Regions from separate parts of the Arthrobacter sp. N1 genome, predicted to be linked through region 1. Evidence: riboswitches for the same ligand, from Rfam matches in the RefSeq annotation. Region 1 holds a riboswitch; each other region holds the start of a gene.

Region 1 (4,782 bases):
CTGGCCCGGGTCGCCGAGGCCGCCTCGGGCGGGACCACCTACGTCGAGACGAAGACGGGGTACGGGCTCGATGTCGGGCACGAGGCCCGCAGCGCGCGCATCGCCGCCGGCGTCGTCGACGAGGTCACCTTCCTCGGCGCGCACCTCGTCCCGCGCGGGTGGGACGCGGACGCGTACACGGACCTCGTCTGCGGACCGATGCTCGACGCCGTCCGCCCCTTCGTCCGCTGGGCGGACGTCTTCTGCGAGACCGGTGCCTTCACGGCCGACCAGTCCCGCCGCGTCCTCGCCGCCTGCGCCGCGGCCGGACTCGGCCTGCGCGTGCACGGCAACCAGCTGGGCCCCGGCCACGGGGTGGCCCTGGCCGTCGAGTTCGGCGCCGCCAGCGTGGACCACGTCAACCACCTGGCCGACGGCGATGTCGACGCGCTCGCCGGCACCTGGGACGCCGGCACCTCGAACGCCGGCCCCTGGAACGCCGGGCATGGACGACCCGGCACCGTCGCGACGTGCCTGCCCGCCTGCGACCTCTCGACCCGGCAACCCTTCCCGCCCGCGCGCCGGCTCCTCGACGCCGGAGTCCAGATCGCGCTCGCGAGCAACTGCAACCCCGGGACGTCCTACACCAGCTCCATGGGCTTCTGCGTCGCCACGGCCGTCCTGCAGATGGGCCTCACCGTCCACGAGGCCGTGCGCGCCGCGACCTACGGCGGAGCCCTCGCCCTGCGCCGGCACGCGGGCGACGACGCCGACGGACGCCGGGCGGTCGGCTCTCTCGCGGTGGGACACAGGGCCGACCTGCAACTGCTGAACGCGCCGTCGGCGGCTCACCTGGCCTACCGGCCGGGGATGCCGCTCGTGCATGCGGTGTGGAAGGCGGGCACGCGCGTCCGCTAGCCCGTCCGGGCCGTCCGGACCGTCCGGACCGTCCGGACCGTCCGGACCGTCCGGCACGCAGAGTGCTCGACGGCGGGTTGGGAATCCCCAGCCGGCGCTGGGAGGATGACGCCATGCATCCGGATCCTCCCTCCTCCGCACACCTGCAGCCCGGTTCCCCGTCCACGTCCCGGTCCGGACCACGTGCATCCGGGACCGGCGGCACGCCCGAGCCCACGTCGGGGCCGGCCTCCGCTCCTCGGCGCCGCATCAGGGTGGAGCTGCTCATCGTCCTCGGACTCTCGCTCGGGCAGTCCGGCGTCTACGCGATCGTCAACCTCGCGGAGAAGCTCACCCGCGGACCGCTCGCCGCCCAGACCACCACACTGAATCCGGTGCTCAACGAGCGCCAGTACTTCGATCTCACGTACCAGCTCCTGAACATCGCCTTCGCGCTGGTCCCGGTGGCCCTGGTCCTCTACCTCCTCGGCGGTCACGGGGTCTCCGCCTTCCGCCGGCTCGGGTTCACGTTCGAGAAACCGCTCCGGACGGTGGGTTTCGGCGTCGGGCTCGCGGGCATCATCGGCGTCGGGACGCTCGGCGTCTACGCCGGGGGGAGGGCGCTCGGCATCACCACCGCGCTCGTCCCGGCGGCGCTGGACGCCTACTGGTGGACCATCCCGGTGCTCGTCCTGTCCGCGGTGCGGCACGCCGTGCTGGAGGAGGTGATCGTGGTGGGGTATCTGTTCATCCGGTTGCGTGAGCTCGGATGGTCGACGCCCGCCATCGTCGTCAGCAGTGCCCTCCTGCGCGGCAGCTATCACCTGTACCAGGGTTTCGGCCCGTTCATCGGCAACGTCCTGATGGGTCTGCTGTTCGGCTGGTTCTACACGCGCACGCGCCGTGTCATGCCGCTGGTGATCGCGCACGCGCTCATCGACATCACCGGTTTCGTCGGATTCGCGCTCATCGGACCGGCCATCGGAATTGGCGGTTGAATAAAGAAAGGCTTCCCTTTGTTCATTTGCGCGCACGAATCATGACTAAATTATCCGCTAATTACGGGTTTATGCTCACTTCATCCGGCACAGACAACGGCGGCTCCGACAGGGACCCCACCGGACCAGCCAGGAGGAATCATGAGCAGCGCCCCCAGTGCCCCCAGTGTCACCAGTGTCTCCGAGTGCAGTGTCCACAACTGCTCCTTCAACCACGACGGCTGCACCGCCGTCGCCATCACGGTGTCGGGCAGCGAGGAGCACGCCTCGTGTGCCACGTTCATCGACACGTCCATCAGCGGCGGGCTGCCGAAGATGCTCGCGCACGTCGGCGCCTGCCAGCGCTCCGAGTGCAGCTTCAACCACGATCTCCTCTGCAGCGCGCCGGCCGTGAAAGTGGGTCCGGGTGCCGAGGCCGCTGACTGCCTCACCTACACGCACGCCTGACCGGCTGAGGCGGTCGACAACGGCCGCCACACGGAGAAGGACCGGACGACAGTCCGGTCCTTCTCCGTGTTCGCCTCGTCGCGAGCTCTCAGATCTCGACGCGTCCCTCGCCGGTCTCGAAGGTCACGGACATGATGCCGGGGGTGCCGTTCGGAGCGATCCACTGCACCTGGACGCCGTCGAGCGTCTCCTCGACCGCAGTGCCGAGCCACTCGGTGACGCGCTCGGAGGACCCCGCGATGGTCAGGCAGTCGAGCTTGACCGACGCCGGGCGTGCCTTGGACGGGTGGAGTTCCTCGGTGCCCTCGTCCCAGCGGAGGAGGTAGGGGACCTGCGGGTCCGCGATGAGGCCCTTGATGCCGATCTGCTGCCAGGTCAGTTCCTGGCCGTCCGGGAACTTGCGGTTCCCTGGGACGGCGCTGCGGCCGAGGCGTTCCTCGAACGGGCCCAGGTCGTCGACAGCGACGCACCAGCCCATCCAGCCTCCGCCGGCCTCGGAGCGGGCGCGGACGGCCTGGCCGAAGGGCGCCTTGTCCGACGCAGGGTGGTTCAGCACCTCCACGACCTCGAGGTACTGGCTGTTGGCCAGCGGGAAGATCATGTTGCGGGTGCCGAAACGCGGGTGCACACCGCCCTTCACGGGCTCCATGCCGAGCCGGGCCGAGATCCGGTCGGCGGTCGCGGCAAGTCCATCGGGTTCACAGGCATAAGAGACGTGGTCCAGGCGCATGCGGTTATTTTGGCACTAAGTGATGCACCTCTCGACTTAGGGCCGCCTTACCCGTGGACAGCGCCCACCGGCCCTGCCGGAGCGCCGTCCGAGGCGGCGGCGGAGCACAGAGCCGGTGGGTCGGATGCCGGCGCGAGGCACCGCCGGGAACCGGAGGGGCACCTGGGGCGACGTTCCGTGCCGGCTTCACGGAGGGTCACACGGGTTGCCGGACACGCTCCCATACGTTTTCATGGGTGCAGGTCATGAGTGCCAGCACGAAGCCCCGGCTTGCTGGCCGGCAACCCTCCAACCGCGGTGGGGTGCCCCGGGTGAGGACCAGGTCCGGCGCCGGTTCGGCGTCGTTCAAGCGCGGGCTCCTGCGGGGCCCGGTCTCCCGGAGCCGGAACTGTCGGCGGGAGCATCGGAGATCGCAGGGCCCCTACCGACAGGGAGCACCATGTCCAACGATTGGTCTTTCGAGACACGCCAGATCCACGCCGGCCAGGTGCCGGACGCAGCCACGGGGTCCCGGGCCCTCCCCATCTACCAGACCTCCTCGTTCGTGTTCCCGAGCGCCGAGAGTGCGGCGAACCGGTTCTCGCTGACCGAGCTCGCGCCCATCTACACCCGGATCGGCAATCCGACGCAGGAGGCCGTGGAGACCCGGATCGCGAGCCTGGAGGGTGGCGTCGGTGCGCTGCTCCTCGCCTCGGGCCAGGCCGCCGGGACCTTCGCGGTGCTGAACATCGCCGAGGCGGGGGACCACATCGTCGCCAGCCCGAGCCTCTACGGGGGTACGTACAACCTGTTCAGGCACACACTGAAGAAATTCGGGATCGAGACCACGTTCGTGGAGGACCCGGACGATCTCGAGCAGTGGCGTGCGGCGGTCCGCCCGAACACCAAGCTCTTCTTCGGCGAAGTGGTCTCCAATCCCCGCCAGGACGTCCTCGATCTGGAGGGCATCAGCGGTGTCGCCCACGAGCACGGGCTCCCGCTGATCGTGGACAACACGCTCTCCACCCCGTATCTCATCCGGCCCATCGAGTGGGGCGCGGATATCGTGGTCCACTCGGCCACGAAATACCTGGGCGGGCACGGCACCGCGATCGCGGGCGTGATCGTGGACTCCGGGAACTTCGACTTCGCCCGGTACCCGGAGCGGTTCCCCGGCTTCAACACGCCGGACGAGAGCTACCACGGACTCGTCTACGCGCGTGACCTCGGTGTCGGAAGCCCGCTCGGCGCCAACCTCGCCTACATCCTCAAGGCACGGGTGCAGCTCCTGCGCGATCTCGGCGCCGCGGTCTCTCCGTTCAACGCCTTCCTGATCGCGCAGGGCCTCGAGACGCTCAGCCTCAGGGTGGAGCGGCATGTGCAGAACGCCCAGGCCGTCGCCGAGTGGCTGGAGGCGCACGACGACGTCGAGCGGGTCTCCTACGCGGGCCTGCCGTCCAGCCCCTGGTACGAGCGCGGCCGGAAGTACGGGCGCATCGGCACGGGGGCGATCGTGAGCTTCGACATCGCCGGGGGGCTCGAGGCGGGCAAGCGCTTCGTCGACGGTCTCGAACTGCACTCGCACGTGGCGAACGTGGGGGATGTGCGGTCGCTCGTCATCCACCCCGCATCCACCACCCACAGCCAGCTCGGCGCGGAGGCGCAGCTCACGGCGGGCGTCCGGCCGGGCCTCGTCCGCCTGTCCGTGGGACTCGAGAACATCACCGACATCCTCGCCGACCTCGACGCCGG
Region 2 (4,782 bases), 460 kb from region 1:
CACTGAGCATTCTGGTGACCGGGGCCAGTCGAGGTATCGGCGCAGCCATCGCCCTGGACCTGTCCGGGCGGGGGCACCGCATCGCCGTGCACGCGGGGCGGGACACGGCGGCGGCGGAGGCCGTCCGGGACGGACTCCCCGGAGCGGGTCACACCGTCGTGGTCGGCGATGTCGGTGATCCTGACGCCTGCCGGCGCATCGTCGACAGTGCCGTCGACTCCCTCGGCGGAATCGACGTGCTGGTCAACAACGCGGGCATCTTCGAGGCGCATCCCGTCGACGGCACGTCCTTCGAGGAATGGCAACAGGCCTGGCGCCGCACCCTCGACGTGAACCTGCTCGGTCCGGCGAACCTCGCGTGGCTCGTGGCGCAGCACCTCGTCGGACGCCCCGCAGGTCCGGAGGGCGGGCGCCTCATCAGCGTCGGGTCCCGGGGCGCCTACCGCGGTGAACCCGCCACGCCCGCGTACGGTGCGAGCAAGGCGGGGCTGCACGCACTGACGCAGTCGCTCGCCGTCGCCCTCGCGCCGCACGGGATCCTCGCCGCCGCCGTCGCGCCAGGCTTCGTCGAGACCGACATGGGCAGGACCGTCCTCGACGGTCCGGGCGGGGACGCGGTGCGCGCGCAGAGCCCGTTCAACCGCGTGGCGACGCCGGAGGACATCGCCCGGACGGTGGGCTGGCTCGCCACCGACGCGCCGCTCTGGGTCAGCGGGACCGTGGTGGACGCCAACGGGGCGTCCTACCTGAGGTGAGGCCGGCCCGGCGGGCCGTCCACCACATTGCCTCGTGACGTTCTGTGACGACGGCCGATGGACGCCTGCAGGGCCTCGCCCTTAGGCTCGGGAGCAGAATCAAGAGTTCCAACGCAAAACCCTGGTTTGTTGGACGGCAACCCTCTCGCTGTAGCGGGGTGCCCCAGGTGAGGATTCGGCCCGTCATGCACCGTGCGGGCAAGTATGGCGCTTCCTTCCGGCAGTGCCCCGGACACGAGGATCCTTCATGACCTCTGCACCCCGCCGTATCCGCTTCAATGCCTTCGACATGAACTGCGGGGGCCACCAGTCGCCCGGTCTCTGGCGGCACCCTGAGGACCAGTCCTGGCGCTACAAGGACCTGCGCTACTGGGCGGACCTCGCGCAGACCCTGGAGAAGGGCCTGTTCGACGGCATCTTCATCGCGGACGTCCTCGGCACCTACGACGTCTTCGGCGGCTCCAACGAGGCGACCCTGCGCCAGGGGACGCAGACGCCGGTCAACGACCCTTTCCTGCTCGTCTCCGCGATGGCCCTCGTCACGGAACACCTCGGCTTCGGCGTCACGGCCGGCACTGCCTACGAGCACCCGTACCCCTTCGCGCGGCGCCTCTCCACCCTCGACCACCTGACCGACGGCCGCGTGGGCTGGAACGTCGTCACCGGCTACCTACCCTCCGCGGCCCGCAACATGGGCCACGAGGACCAGCTGGAGCACGACCAGCGCTACGACCACGCCGACGAATACCTCGAGGTGCTCTACAAGCTCCTCGAAGGCTCCTGGGAGGACGACGCCGTGGTCCGGGATCGTAGGACCGGCGTCTTCACCGATCCGGCGAAGGTCCACGAGATCCAGCACGACGGCACGTTCTTCACCGTTCCCGGCATCCACCTCAGCGAACCGTCGCCCCAGCGCACCCCCGTCATCTACCAGGCGGGGGCCTCCCCGCGGGGTATCGCCTTCGCGGCAGGCAACGCGGAAGCGGTCTTCGTCGGCTCGCCCACGAAGGCCCTCCTGAAGGACGCCGTCCACAGGATCCGCGACGCCGTCGAGGCCGAGGGGCGCGACCGCTACTCCGTACGCATCTACACGATGCTGACCGTCATCACGGACGAGACCGAGGAGAAGGCGCACGCCAAGCACGCCGACTACCAGCAGTACGTCAGCTACGAGGGCGCGCTCGTCCTGCTCTCCGGCTGGCTGGGCATCGACCTCAGCGTCTACGACCCCGACGAGCCGATCGGCACTGTGCAGTCCAATGCCATCCAGTCCGCGGTGGCGAACTTCCAGAAAGTGAACGACGACGGCCTCCCCTGGACCGTCCGCGACATCGCCGCGTGGGCCGGTATCGGCGGGCTGGGGCCGAGGGTCGTCGGGTCCGGCGCGCAGGTGGCCGACGAGCTGCAGTCCTGGGTCGAGGAGACGGACGTGGACGGGTTCAACCTCGCCTACGCCATCACGCCGGGCTCCTTCGAGGATGTCATCACCCATGTGGTGCCCGAGCTGCAGAAGCGCGGCGCGTATCCGACGGCCTACGCGGAGGGGACGCTCCGCCAGAAGCTGTTCGGCAAGGGTGACCGGCTTCCCGCCGAGCACCGCGGTGCAGGCTACCGGCTCCAGCCCGCCCGCCCCTGACGCACCCGTCCCGCCGCACCTCCGCGACACCCCGCTCCCGCTCGCCCCTGGCGCACCCGTCCGACCGCACATCCACGGCGCCCGCGACGCTTGCACTCCAGCCCATCCCGACCCGCTCGACCTTCCCGAGGAACCCCATGATCTCGCTGAGACACCTGACCAAGACCTACGGCCGCGGCGACGCCGCCGTCACCGTGCTCGACCACCTCGACTTCGAGGTGCCCACCGGGCGGATCGCCGCCGTGGTCGGCCCGAGCGGTGCCGGCAAGAGCACCCTCGCGCAGTGCATCAACCTCCTCGAACGCCCCACGTCGGGGTCCGTCGTCGTGAACGGTGAGGACCTCTCCGGCCTGCCCGAGAAGCGCCTCCGCGACGCCCGGCGCCGGATCGGCACCGTCTTCCAGTCCTCGAGCCTGCTCAGCCGCCGCACGGCCGCCGAGAACATCGCCCTGCCCCTCGACTTCCTCGGAGTGACTCCGCAGGAGACGAGGAGCCGGGTCGGTGAACTGCTGGAGCGCGTGGGACTCACCGACAAGGCGGGCCACTACCCGTTCCAGCTCTCCGGCGGGCAGGCCCAGCGCGTCGGCATCGCCCGGGCGCTCGCGCTGCGTCCCTCCATCCTCCTGGCCGACGAAGCCACGTCCGGGCTGGACCCGGACACCACGCGCTCCGTCGTCGGACTCGTCCGCGAACTGCGCGACGACCTCGATCTCACGGTCGTGTTCATCACCCACGAGATGGACACGGTGCGGCAGGTCGCCGATACCGTCGCCCGGCTCGACCACGGGAGAATCGTAGAGCAGGGCAGCCTCGTGAACCTGCTGACCTCGCACGGCTCCCGCCTCGGGCGCTCGCTGCAGCCCCGTCGCGGCCACGCGGGACCGGAAGCCGGCACGCGGACCTGGTTCGTCACCTACGATTCCACCACCGTGCCCGGCGACTGGATCCAGCGCGTGACCGCCGACCTCGGCGCGAGCGTGCACCTCCTGGGGGCGTCGGTCGAGACCGTGCACGGCGTCAACACGGGCAGTGCGACGCTCGGCATCGGAACGGACGACGACGCCCGCGTCGTGGCGGCGCTCGCCCGGTGCGGACTGAGCGGCACTCCCGACCACTCCGCCGCATCCTTCGGTCCGACCGACGAGCGGATCCTCGCCGGAGCCCTCGAGGACGCGGCATGAGCGCCGTCGTCCTGCCGCGCGCCGACGTCCCCCTCGGGGACCTGCCCGCCCTCCTGCTCCCCGCCTACGGGCAGACCGTCACCATGGTGGGCATCGTCATGGCCGTGGTCCTCGTGATCGGGACCCCCCTCGGTGTGCTGCTCCACAACGCGGCTCCCGGCGGGCTCCACGAGCGCCCGGCACTGCACACCCTGCTCAGCTGGATCATCAGCATCGGCCGGTCGCTGCCCTTCCTCATCCTCATGGCGGCGATCGTGCCGTTCACGCGCTTCGTCACGGGTACGAACATCGGCATCGCCGCAGCGGTCGTGCCGATGTCGCTCGCGGGCATCGCCTTCTTCACGCGTATCGTCGAGAACGCCCTGCGCTCGGTGCCGCCGTCCATCATTCAGGTGGCACGGGCCGCGGGCGGGTCCCACCTCCAGATCATGCGGTCCGCGCAGTTCGGGGAGGCCGTCCCCGCGGTGATCGGCGGCCTCACCATCCAGGTGATCGCGATGATCGAGTACTCGGCCATCGCGGGCACCATCGGTGCCGGGGGCATCGGCTACGTCGCCGTCACCTACGGCTACCAGCGGTTCGACAACACCGTGATGCTCGCGACGATCGTGATCCTCGTCGTCACCGTCGCCCTCGTGCAGGTGGCCGGCGACCGCCTGGTCCGGTTCACCACGCCGCAGAAACGGCTCCAGCGCGCCTGACGCCGCGGCGTCGTCGGCTCCATCCCGCTCCACCGCCACCCGGTTCCCCTGCTCCACCCGACACCGCGCCCTCCGGCGCGCCCAGAAAGGCCTCCACCATGTCCGAGAACACCCCTTCCCCCTCCGCCGGCACACCGACCCCCGAGGCCGATCACGGCTTCACGCTCCGCACACGGCGCAGGGCCCCGTGGATCGCGGGAGGCGCCGTCGTCGTGCTCGCGGCCGGTGCCTTCATCGCCGTACCGCTCCTGAATCCCGCGGAATCCGCAGCCGAGACGGAGGGCGCCACCCTCCTCGTCGCCACCGCCGAGGGGAACCACGCCGAGCAGGCGCTCATCGAGTTCATCGACCGCGAGGTCGCACCGAAGTACGGCATCGACATCGAGTTCACGGGGCTCAGCGACAGCAACACCATCAACCGGGCGGTGAGCGAGGGCGAGGTGGCAGCGACCGTCTACCAGCACGAACTGTGGCTCGGGCAGGTCCTCGAGGCCAACCCGGACTTCCGC
Region 3 (4,782 bases), 790 kb from region 1:
GGTCTCGGCGGCGACCGGGGTGATCGCTGCCGAGGCCAGGTAGACACCCGATCCGGCTTCCGTGGACACGGCCGGAGCCGGAGCGATTGCGGCGGCCTGCTGGACGGCAGGAGCAGCTGGTGCTGCGGCGACCGGGGCGGACACCGTCTGGGCCGGCGCCGCGACAGCAGCACCGGCGGCGGGGATGACGATCGTCTGTCCGGGGAAGATGACCGATGCGAGCGAGAGGCCGTTGGCGGTCAGGACCGTGGTGAGCTCGACGCCGTAGCGGGCCGAGATGGCACCCAGGGTGTCGCCGGCGGCGACGGTGTGGGCGGTGCCCGCGGCGCTTGCTGCGGCAGCGGGGGCGACCGCGGCGGTCTGAGCCGTCGTGCCCTCGGCGGTGTAGGTGCCGGCGTGTGCGGTGCCGACGGCGCTGAGGGCGAGGCCCGACGTCACGGCGACGATGGCGACCGGGCGGCCCACGGCGGTGGCTCCGCTCTTCGCGGCGCGGGACAGGCCCTGCAGCGCGAGGTTTCCGTCGACGTCCGCGCGGTGGCGTGCCGGTGAAGTGATTCGTGACATGGTTCTATACCTCTCCCATGCCTGCGGGGTGAGCTGTCGGGTTCGGATGGGAGTCACCCGGCCGCGGGCACCGCCGGTGGGCGGTGCGGTGCGACTTAACCCCGAGGACGCGTGCAGGGATCCTGCGCGTCCGGTGGAACTGATGGTTCCCCCGTCCCTGCCTTCGGTGTATGCGGACGTATCCCGATCGGCGGCAGGGCTCGGCAATCCGTGCGGGAGCGCCCCACGTGGACGGGAGCACCGACTGAGAGTACCCAGCGCTCCGGGCGTTTGTCACATTTCTGTAACGGGGCGTATCCTGCCCTTCCCGCCGGTCACCGATCGCCCTGCGGCGTGCGCTCCCGGCGCGATCCCGCGGAACGCCACCGGCGGAAGGCGAGCACGGTCCCCGTCGCGCTGAGGATCAGCAGGCCGCACTGCTGCACGAAGAACCACACTCCGACGGATGTCCCGCCGATACTCGATGCCGTCACGATGCTGCCGCCCAGGACGAGCGTGAGGACGGCACCGACCCAGCACAGGGTGTTCCACAGGAGGCGCTCCTGCTCGCGCGTAGCAGCCCTCCACTCCTCGGTTCCGCCGTGATCCATGCACCAACCCTAGGCGTACGGACCAGGACTCCGCCCTGACATCCGGCACCACGCAGAACGACACATTGTTTGGATTGTCGCGACCCCGATGTCACACTCGTGCTTGACCATCCCGAGCGGCCGAGAGATCTGGCTCATTGACGCCGCAGCAACCCTGGCCCCCGTGCACCACGGGGACAGTAGGGTGCTACTGCCAGAACGATGGAGGAAGTCATGAGCGTCGCCGACCTGTCCACTCCCCTGAAGTTCGCCTACTGGGTCCCCAACGTCAGTGGTGGTCTCGTGGTCTCGACCATCGAGCAGCGCACCAGCTGGGACTTCGACTACAACCGCAAGCTCGCCCGGATCGCGGAGGACGCCGGTTTCGAGTACGCCCTCTCGCAGACGCGGTACGCCGCCTCGTACGGCGCGGACAAGCAGCACGAGGCCACGAGCTTCTCGCTCGCCCTCCTCGCCGCGACCGAGAGACTCAAGGTGATCGCCGCCGTCCACCCCGGGATGTGGCACCCGGGCGTGCTGGCCAAGTTCATCATCACGGCCGACCACATCTCGAACGGCCGCGCGGCCGTGAACATCGTCTCCGGCTGGCTGAAGGACGAGTTCGTGAACTTCGGCCTCGAGTGGCTCGAGCACGACGAGCGCTATGTCCGCACGGAGGAGTTCATCCGCGTGCTCAGGGGCCTGTGGACCGAACAGGGCTACAGCCAGTCGGGGAAGTACTACGACATCACGGACTTCACACTGAGCCCCCCGCCCGTCGACGTCCCCGGCCGCCCGCACCCGGAAGTCTTCTTCGGCGGCAATTCGACGGCGGCGCAGGCCACTGCCGGCCGGGTCGCCGACTGGTACTTCTCGAACGGGAAGGACCTCGACGGCTTCAGGGAGAACATCGCCGGGGTGCAGGCCTCGGCCACCGCCGCCGGGCGCCGTCCCCGGTACGGGCTGAACGGCTTCGTCATCGCCCGCGACTCCGAGAAGGAGGCGCGTGACACGCTCCGTGAGATCGTGGCCAAGGCCCACCGTCCCGCGGTCGAGGGCTTCCGCGACGCCGTGCAGGAAGCGGGCGCCTCCACGAAGGACGGCAAGGGCATGTGGGCCGATTCCTCCTTCGAGGACCTCATCCAGTACAACGACGGCTTCCGGACGCAGCTGATCGGCACTCCGGAGCAGATCGCCGAGCGGATCGTCGAGTACAAGAAGATCGGCGTCAACCTCTTCCTGACCTGCTACCTGCACTTCCAGGAGGAGGTCGCCGCCTTCGGGACGGACATCCTCCCGATCGTGCGCGAGCTCGAGGCGGATGCGGCCCGCAGGGCCGGCGTCGACTTCGATCCGGACGAGACCCTCGCCGGAACCCATCCCAGCAAGGCAGGTGTCTGATGGCAGAACGTTCCTTCGGTTTCCGCACGCGTGCGCTCCACGCCGGCGGAACCCCCGACGCGACGCACGGCGCGCGGGCCGTCCCGATCTACCAGACCACGTCCTTCGTGTTCAAGGACACGAACGACGCCGCGAACCTCTTCGCGCTGCAGAAGTACGGCAACATCTACTCGCGCATCGGCAACCCCACCGTCGCGGCCTTCGAGGAGCGCATCGCCTCCCTCGAGGGCGGGATCGGCGCAGTGGCGACGGCGTCGGGCATGAGTGCCGAGTTCATCACCTTCGCGGCCCTGTGCCAGGCGGGCGATCACATCGTCGCCGCCTCCCAGTTGTACGGCGGGACGGTGACCCAGCTCGACGTCACGCTGCGCCGCTTCGGCATCGAGACCACCTTCGTGCCGGGCACCGACCCGGCGGACTACGCAGCGGCCATCCGCGAGAACACGAAGGCCGTCTACGCCGAGGTGATCGCGAACCCGTCCGGTGAGATCTCCGACCTCGCGGGACTCGCGAAGGTGGCGCACGACGCCGGCATCCCCTTCATCGTCGACTCCACACTGAGCACCCCCTACCTCGTGCGGCCCATCGAGCACGGCGCCGACATCGTCATCCACTCGGCCACCAAGTTCATCGGCGGCCACGGCACCACCCTCGGCGGCGTGATCGTCGAGAGCGGCCGGTTCGACTGGGGCAACGGCAAGTTCCCCATGATGACCGAGCCGGTGCCCTCCTACGGCAACATCCAGTGGTGGGCGAACTTCGGTGAGTACGGGTTCCTCACCAAGCTCCGCACCGAGCAGCTCCGCGACATCGGCCCGTCCCTCTCGCCGACGTCGGCCTTCCAGCTCCTGCAGGGCGTCGAGACGCTCGCCCAGCGCCTCGACGAGCACCTCGAGAACGCCCTCGCCGTAGCGCAGTGGCTCCAGGCCGATCCCCGCGTGGAGTACGTCAACTACGCAGGCCTGCCCACCCACCCGCACCATGAGCGCGCGAGGACCTACCTCCCGCAGGGGCCGGGGTCCGTGTTCAGCTTCGGCATCCGGGGCGGGCGGAAAGCGGGCCAGAAGTTCATCGAGTCGCTGCAGCTCGCCTCGCACCTCGCGAACGTCGGCGACTCCCGGACGCTCGTGATCCACCCGGGCTCGACGACGCACCAGCAGCTCTCCACCGAACAGCTGGTCGCGGCGGGCGTTCCCGAGGACCTCGTCCGCATCTCCGTGGGCCTGGAGGACCTGGCCGACATCCTGTGGGACATCGACCAGGCACTCGCCCTCGCGGTCGATGCGACGGACGAGGCCTTCGACGACCTCCCGCAGGAAGCGGCGGGCGGGAACGACGACGACGCGTCGGCGACGCGCGCAGTGGGAGTGGGAGCATGAGCGGCACGGAAGCAGCACCTCGCACGTGGGAGGGGCCCTCGGCGCCCGAGCGGCTCGCCCTGCTCCGGAGCGCCCGGTCCGTCGCGATCGTCGGCGCCTCCGACAAGCCGTCGCGGGCGTCCTACTTCGTGGCGACCTACCTGCAGTCGTCCTCGCCCTACCGCCTGTACTTCGTCAATCCGGTGGCCGGCCGGATCCTCGGGCAGCCCGCCTACGCGTCGCTCAAGGATCTCCCCGAGGTCCCCGACGTGGTCGACGTGTTCCGGAAGCACGACGACCTGCCGTCCGTGCTGGAGGAGACCCTCGAGGTCGGAGCGAAGACGCTGTGGCTGCAGCTCGGCTCCTGGCACGAGGACGTGGCGCGTTCCGCGGAGGCGGCGGGCCTGGACGTCGTGATGGACCGCTGCATCAAGATCGAGCACGCGCGCTTCCACGGCGGACTCAACCTTGCGGGCTTCAACACCGGAGTCATCTCCTCGAAGCGGCAGATCACGTCCTAGCCGGCCGGCGCTGCAGCGCTGTCCTCCGTCGGGGTGTCGCCTGCGTGGGCCGGGGCGCCATCGTCCGCGTCGTCGTCTCCCGCGTCGGCATCGTCCGCGGCGGAAACGTCCGCGGCGGAAACGACGCCCGGGACACTAGGGGTCGTCACTCCGGTGCCGGCCGGTACCGGCACGGGGCCGTCACTGCTGGGCGCCATGGCAGGTCCCGTCAGCGTGCCGCCGTCGGAGGTCGACACGGAACCCGACCCGGAGGTCTCGGCCTCCGGCGCCGTGATCGCTGCGTCTGCTGATCCGTCGTCCGGCGCGGCAGGGTCGACCGGACCGGGAGCCGCGCCGTCGACGGATACCGCTCCGCCCGTGTTCCCGGCC
Region 4 (4,782 bases), 380 kb from region 1:
GATGCGTGCCTTGGCCATCACCGGGATGGAGACGGCCTCGATGATGCTGTCGATCATGTCGGGATCGCTCATCCGGGACACGCCGCCCTGGGCGCGGATGTCCGCGGGAACCCGCTCGAGCGCCATGACGGCCACTGCACCGGCGTCCTCGGCGATGCGGGCCTGATCGGCTGTGACGACATCCATGATGACGCCGCCCTTGAGCATTTCAGCCATACCCCGCTTGACCCGGCTCCCGCCGGTCTGTGCTGTGGTTGCCGAATTGTCTTCAACGGTGGACACAACTTGCCCCTCAAGGTAGAAAAAAGCTGACCCTTCATGATACGACGCCCGGGGCACTGTTCCGGCCGCCGTGGCGGCCCCCGGGAGAGCTGCCGGCCCGCCCGTTTCCAGGGGGGCGGTGGGTGCTGACAGGCCGTGGCGCTCGGCCAGGGGCGGTCCTATCACGGGGCTTGCACCTGGATTTCAGCGGACCGGGCGGATACGCCCGGATGCCCCGATCAGGTCCAGTAGAGGAGGCGCGCCGCCGGGACACGCCGCTCGAGCTCGTCGACGAACCAGGTCCGCATCTCGCTCATCGTCTGCTTCGGGTACACGTACTTGATCCCGCCGAACTTCGAGCGCTTCCGGCTCCGCAGGTCCTCGTCCATCTCGAGCTTCGTCCGCGGGTACCAGCCGAGCAGCACCTCCTTGCTGGCGGGCGTGAACCGGTGCGTGATGATCTCGGCCGTGAGGTCGACGTCCTCGATGCCGTCGAGGGCAGCGGCGACGTCGTCGAGCAACGCGCCGTACTGCTCACGCCAGCCGGGGACGGGCATGATGGGGGCGATGGTCAGGCCCACACGGTAGCCTGCCGCCGCGACCGCGCGGAGCGCCGTGAGCCGTGCGGGCATCCTGGCCGTCCCGCCCTCGAAGCGGTTGGCCACCTCGGCGGCGTTGACCGAGAAGCGCACCCGTGTCCGGCCGCCGTGATCCAGCGTCACCAGCTCGCCGACGTCGTCGAACTTCGTGGTGAACCTCAGCTGGACGTCCTCGCCGAATTCTCCCGAGCCCACGCGGGAGATCGCCGCCGCGAGCGAGCCCGTCACGTTCTCGATGCCGAGCGGATCGGTGTAGCAGGACATCTCGAAGGTGGTGCCCTCGCCACCTCGCTCGATGGTGCCGCTGGTCACGGAACCCCGGCCGGCGTGCGTGCGCACCCCGTCGAGGACGTCGTCGAGGTTCGCGTAGACGCGGGTCACCGGCGGACCCTGGAGCGAGCCGGCCAGATAGCAGTACTGGCAGTGGGCGGGACAACCCTTCGCGAGGTCGATCCGCCAGTCGGCACTCGGGGGGATCGGCTGGGGCTTCAGCGCACTGGGCGGTGCGACGACGACGGCCAAAGTGTTCTTCGCCGACGCATAGGTCTCCCGTTCCGTGGCGCCGCGGAGCCCCGTCAGGGCGTTACCGGGGAGGACGCGGATGTCCTCCACTCCGGCTGCCTCACAGCGGCGGACGATCTCCGCGGTGTGCGGCAGGTCGGAGGCTGCACGCGTGATCAGCACATGGCGCGGGACCCACAGGCGCGTGGGGGTGATCGTGGTCAGATCCTGTTCCTGGGGCATCGTCATCACCTTCTACAACACTGCGAAGGGTGCTTATGTTCCGCGGGCGACGGGTGTCGGGCACCGGTCTCCGGGGCGAGGCGGACCGAGCATCCCGGTCTGCCACGTGAGGCTGCGGGGCGTCATCGGAGGTCATCGGGGGTCACGCTCCGACGCATTCCGGCACACCGGCGGTGGGACGGCCTAGCCTCGGAGGACAGATCAAGAGTTCCGACGCGAAGCCCTGGCTCGTCGGACGGCAACCCCCTCCGTGGCGGGGTGCCCCAGGTGACGATCAGGCCCCGCGCAGCCCGCGTCGGGGCAAGCACGGCGCGCACCCCTGGTCCGCGTCCTGACGACGGGACACCCATGTCGTACATCTGCCTCCTGCTCTCCGGGGCCGCCCTGCTGATCAACGGCGTCTCCCTGCTCGGCCGCGTGACCCCGCGCGACGCCGGTTTCTTCAACATCGCGATCGGCCTGCTGCAACTGGTCGTGGCGCTGCTCGTCGCCTCGTCCGATCCCGGCGCCGCCGGATCGGCGGCCGGGATCGTCCTGTTCGGCCTGACCTACCTGTACGTGGGGCTGGGCTCGGTCGCAGGCCTCGGATCGGCCGGCGTCGGCTGGTTCTGCGGCTTCGTCGCCGTGCTCGCCCTCGTCCTCGCCGGCACGGCAGCCCGCGAGGACCCTGTGAGCTCGGTGCTCTGGATCAGCTGGGCCGCGCTCTGGACCCTGTTCTTCCTGCTCCTCGCCCGCGGCGCGGAGCGCCTCACGCGGGTCACCGGCTGGAGCGCGATCCTCGTGGGCACAATCAGCACCGTGGTCCCCGCGCTGCTCGGCCTCAACGGCGCCTGGCCGGGCGGGACGACGGCCGTCATCGCGACGGCCGTGGTCCTCGGTGCCCTCTTCGCGGTCGCCGTCACCCTCGGCGGCCGGCCCGTACCGGTCATCGCCGCGCAGCCGGTCGCCGTCGACGCCTGACAACCGCTCTACACCCCTCCCGCGCCCTGTCCGCCCTGCATCCCTTCATCGAAAGGTCCGTCATGACCACCATCACGAACATCACCCGCACTGCCGATGCCGACTACGAGCTCCTCGCCGCCCGCTTCCGCCCGCTCTTCGCCAGGATCGCCGACGGAGCCTCGCGGCGGGACCGTGAGCACGAACTCCCCCGCGCCGAGATCCGTGCCCTGATCGACGCGGGCTTCGGCGCCCTCCGGGTCCCCGTGGCCGCCGGCGGTTTCGGCGCCTCCCTACCCCAGCTGTTCCGGCTGCTCACCGAGCTCGCCGCGGCCGACCCGAACATCCCGCAGGCCCTGCGTGGCCACTTCGCCTTCGTGGAGGACCGGCTGGTCTCCTCGGGCCCGCACCGCGAGACGTGGCTCAGGCGGTTCGTCGACGGCGAGACGGTCGGGAACTCCTGGACCGAGGTGGGCGGCGTCACGATCGGCGACGTGATCACCAAGGTCAGTCCCGATCCGGACTCCGGGGGGTTCCTCGTCAGCGGCACCAAGTACTACTCCACAGGCAGCATCTTCGCCGACTGGATCGACACCTTCGCCCAGCGCACCGACAACGGCGTCAAGGTGATCGCCGTCGTCAGTGCCCACCAGCCGGGGGTCACGCACGCCGACGACTGGGACGGCTTCGGCCAGCAGACCACCGGCTCCGGGACGTCGACGTTCGACGCAGCACGCGTCGACGCCGAGAACGTCATCGACTTCGATACCCGGTTCGCCTACCAGACCGCGTTCTACCAGGCGGTGCTGCTTGCGGTCCTTGCCGGGACCATCAAGGGCGCGGAGCACGACGTCGCCCGCGAGGTCCGGACCAGGACGCGGATCTTCAGCCACGGGAATGCTCCATCCTTCGCGGCCGATCCCCAGATCCTGCAGGTCGTCGGGGAGGTGTCCGCGGCCGCGTATGCGGCGGAGGCGACGGTCGAGCGTGCCGCGCGGGCGCTGCAGCACGCCTACGAGGGCGCGTTCCTCGATGACGAGGCCGAGGACGAGCGGCGCAACGACGTCGCCGAGCTAGAGACCGCGAAGGCCCAGGTGATCCTGTCCGCCCTCGCCACGCGGGCTACGTCCGACGTCTTCGGCGCCCTCGCGGCCTCGGGCGTGAGCACGGCGAAGAACCTCGACCGCCACTGGCGCAACGCGCGCACCGCCGCCAACCACAACCCCTGGGTCTTCAAGGCCAGGATCGTCGGTGACCATTCGGTCAACGGCGCCGTACCACCGCGGATCTGGTCCATCGGGTCCGCGCCGGCGCCGGGCGCCTGATGCCGAGGGACTGCGGCGCGTCCGTCGCGTCCGTCGCGTCCGTCACGTCCGTCGCGTCCGTCGCGTCCGTCACGTCCGTCACCGTCACGCGGCAACGCAGGGAGTGACTCACGGCGGGGTCACTGCAGCACGGCGGCGTCCCTGCGCTCGAGCTCGTCCAGGACGCGGTCGACCGCCTCGTCGGGCCAGGGCGGGCACCGGCGGCTCCCGGCGCCGGGCCCGGTGCGGTGGTCACGGGCAGTGCCGCCGGCCTGCAGGAGGAGGAGATCGCCCTGCGAGACGATGTGCAGGTCCGCGGGCAGGAATCCGAGGGGTGGCATGACGCCGTCCTTCCGTCGTGGAGCATCGGTGCCCCTTAGACGGTCCGGGCGCACGGTACTCATCGGTGCCGGACGGACGGGACGCATCGGTGCCGGGCGCAAGGGACGACGGTGGCACCAGGACCCGGCGGCTGGACCACCCGTGCGCACAACCGTGCACGGGTGCGGGGACGCTCAGCTGCTCACCGGCCCGGCCACGCGCTGCGTGGGCCCGTCGGCGTGGGGTCAGGAGGGCGACGCCGCCTCGAGCGACTGCCTCCGCACGGCGCGGACACGCTGGTACACCGTGACGAGGCTCGCCAGCGCCAGGATCACGAGGACGGTGAACAGGACGACCTCCGGCAACCCGAGGCCCGTCAGCCCGGTGACCACGAGGACCGACACGAGCCGCTCGGCCCGCTCCGCCACCCCGACGTTGGCCGTGAAGCCCAGGGACTCCGCCTTGGCCCGCGCGTAGGACACGAGCATGCCGAGCACGAGGCAGGCGAGGGCGGCGACGGCGATGGCGGGATTCTGTCCGCCGGTGAAGAACCAGATGGCGACCGCCGTGAACAGCGCGCCGTCGGCGATGCGGTCGAGCGTCGAGTCGAGGAA

The links. Region 1 has a riboswitch for S-adenosylmethionine ahead of NVV32_RS05020 (bifunctional o-acetylhomoserine/o-acetylserine sulfhydrylase). Riboswitches for the same ligand answer to the same signal wherever they lie in the genome.
Region 2: linked by a shared signal. The riboswitch ahead of NVV32_RS03055 (LLM class flavin-dependent oxidoreductase) and the one ahead of NVV32_RS05020 (bifunctional o-acetylhomoserine/o-acetylserine sulfhydrylase) in region 1 are both predicted to bind S-adenosylmethionine.
Region 3: linked by a shared signal. The riboswitch ahead of sfnG (dimethylsulfone monooxygenase SfnG) and the one ahead of NVV32_RS05020 (bifunctional o-acetylhomoserine/o-acetylserine sulfhydrylase) in region 1 are both predicted to bind S-adenosylmethionine.
Region 4: linked by a shared signal. The riboswitch ahead of NVV32_RS06655 (AmiS/UreI family transporter) and the one ahead of NVV32_RS05020 (bifunctional o-acetylhomoserine/o-acetylserine sulfhydrylase) in region 1 are both predicted to bind S-adenosylmethionine.

What each region holds. Positions count from the first base shown of each region.
Region 1 is NZ_CP102608.1:1,109,264-1,114,045, forward strand. Features, by position in the region: gene NVV32_RS05000 (amidohydrolase family protein) at 1-897, shown strand, start outside; gene NVV32_RS05005 (CPBP family intramembrane glutamic endopeptidase) at 1,011-1,874, shown strand; gene NVV32_RS05010 (DUF1540 domain-containing protein) at 2,016-2,321, shown strand; gene NVV32_RS05015 (VOC family protein) at 2,410-3,051, opposite strand; SAM riboswitch class IV at 3,293-3,409, shown strand; gene NVV32_RS05020 (bifunctional o-acetylhomoserine/o-acetylserine sulfhydrylase) at 3,491-4,782, shown strand, end outside.
Region 2 is NZ_CP102608.1:649,544-654,325, forward strand. Features, by position in the region: gene NVV32_RS03050 (SDR family NAD(P)-dependent oxidoreductase) at 1-755, shown strand, start outside; SAM riboswitch class IV at 853-966, shown strand; gene NVV32_RS03055 (LLM class flavin-dependent oxidoreductase) at 1,003-2,391, shown strand; gene NVV32_RS03060 (methionine ABC transporter ATP-binding protein) at 2,529-3,572, shown strand; gene NVV32_RS03065 (methionine ABC transporter permease) at 3,569-4,273, shown strand; gene NVV32_RS03070 (MetQ/NlpA family ABC transporter substrate-binding protein) at 4,372-4,782, shown strand, end outside.
Region 3 is NZ_CP102608.1:314,588-319,369, reverse strand. Features, by position in the region: gene NVV32_RS01585 (C40 family peptidase) at 1-564, opposite strand, end outside; cyclic di-AMP (ydaO/yuaA leader) riboswitch at 568-743, opposite strand; gene NVV32_RS01580 (hypothetical protein) at 879-1,154, opposite strand; SAM riboswitch class I at 1,259-1,362, shown strand; gene sfnG (dimethylsulfone monooxygenase SfnG) at 1,368-2,534, shown strand; gene NVV32_RS01570 (O-acetylhomoserine aminocarboxypropyltransferase/cysteine synthase family protein) at 2,534-3,913, shown strand; gene NVV32_RS01565 (CoA-binding protein) at 3,910-4,413, shown strand; gene NVV32_RS01560 (hypothetical protein) at 4,410-4,782, opposite strand, start outside.
Region 4 is NZ_CP102608.1:1,486,920-1,491,701, reverse strand. Features, by position in the region: gene pdxS (pyridoxal 5'-phosphate synthase lyase subunit PdxS) at 1-216, opposite strand, end outside; gene NVV32_RS06660 (spore photoproduct lyase family protein) at 501-1,604, opposite strand; SAM riboswitch class IV at 1,804-1,917, shown strand; gene NVV32_RS06655 (AmiS/UreI family transporter) at 1,953-2,564, shown strand; gene NVV32_RS06650 (acyl-CoA dehydrogenase family protein) at 2,627-3,868, shown strand; gene NVV32_RS06645 (hypothetical protein) at 3,988-4,188, opposite strand; gene pgsA (phosphatidylinositol phosphate synthase) at 4,414-4,782, opposite strand, start outside.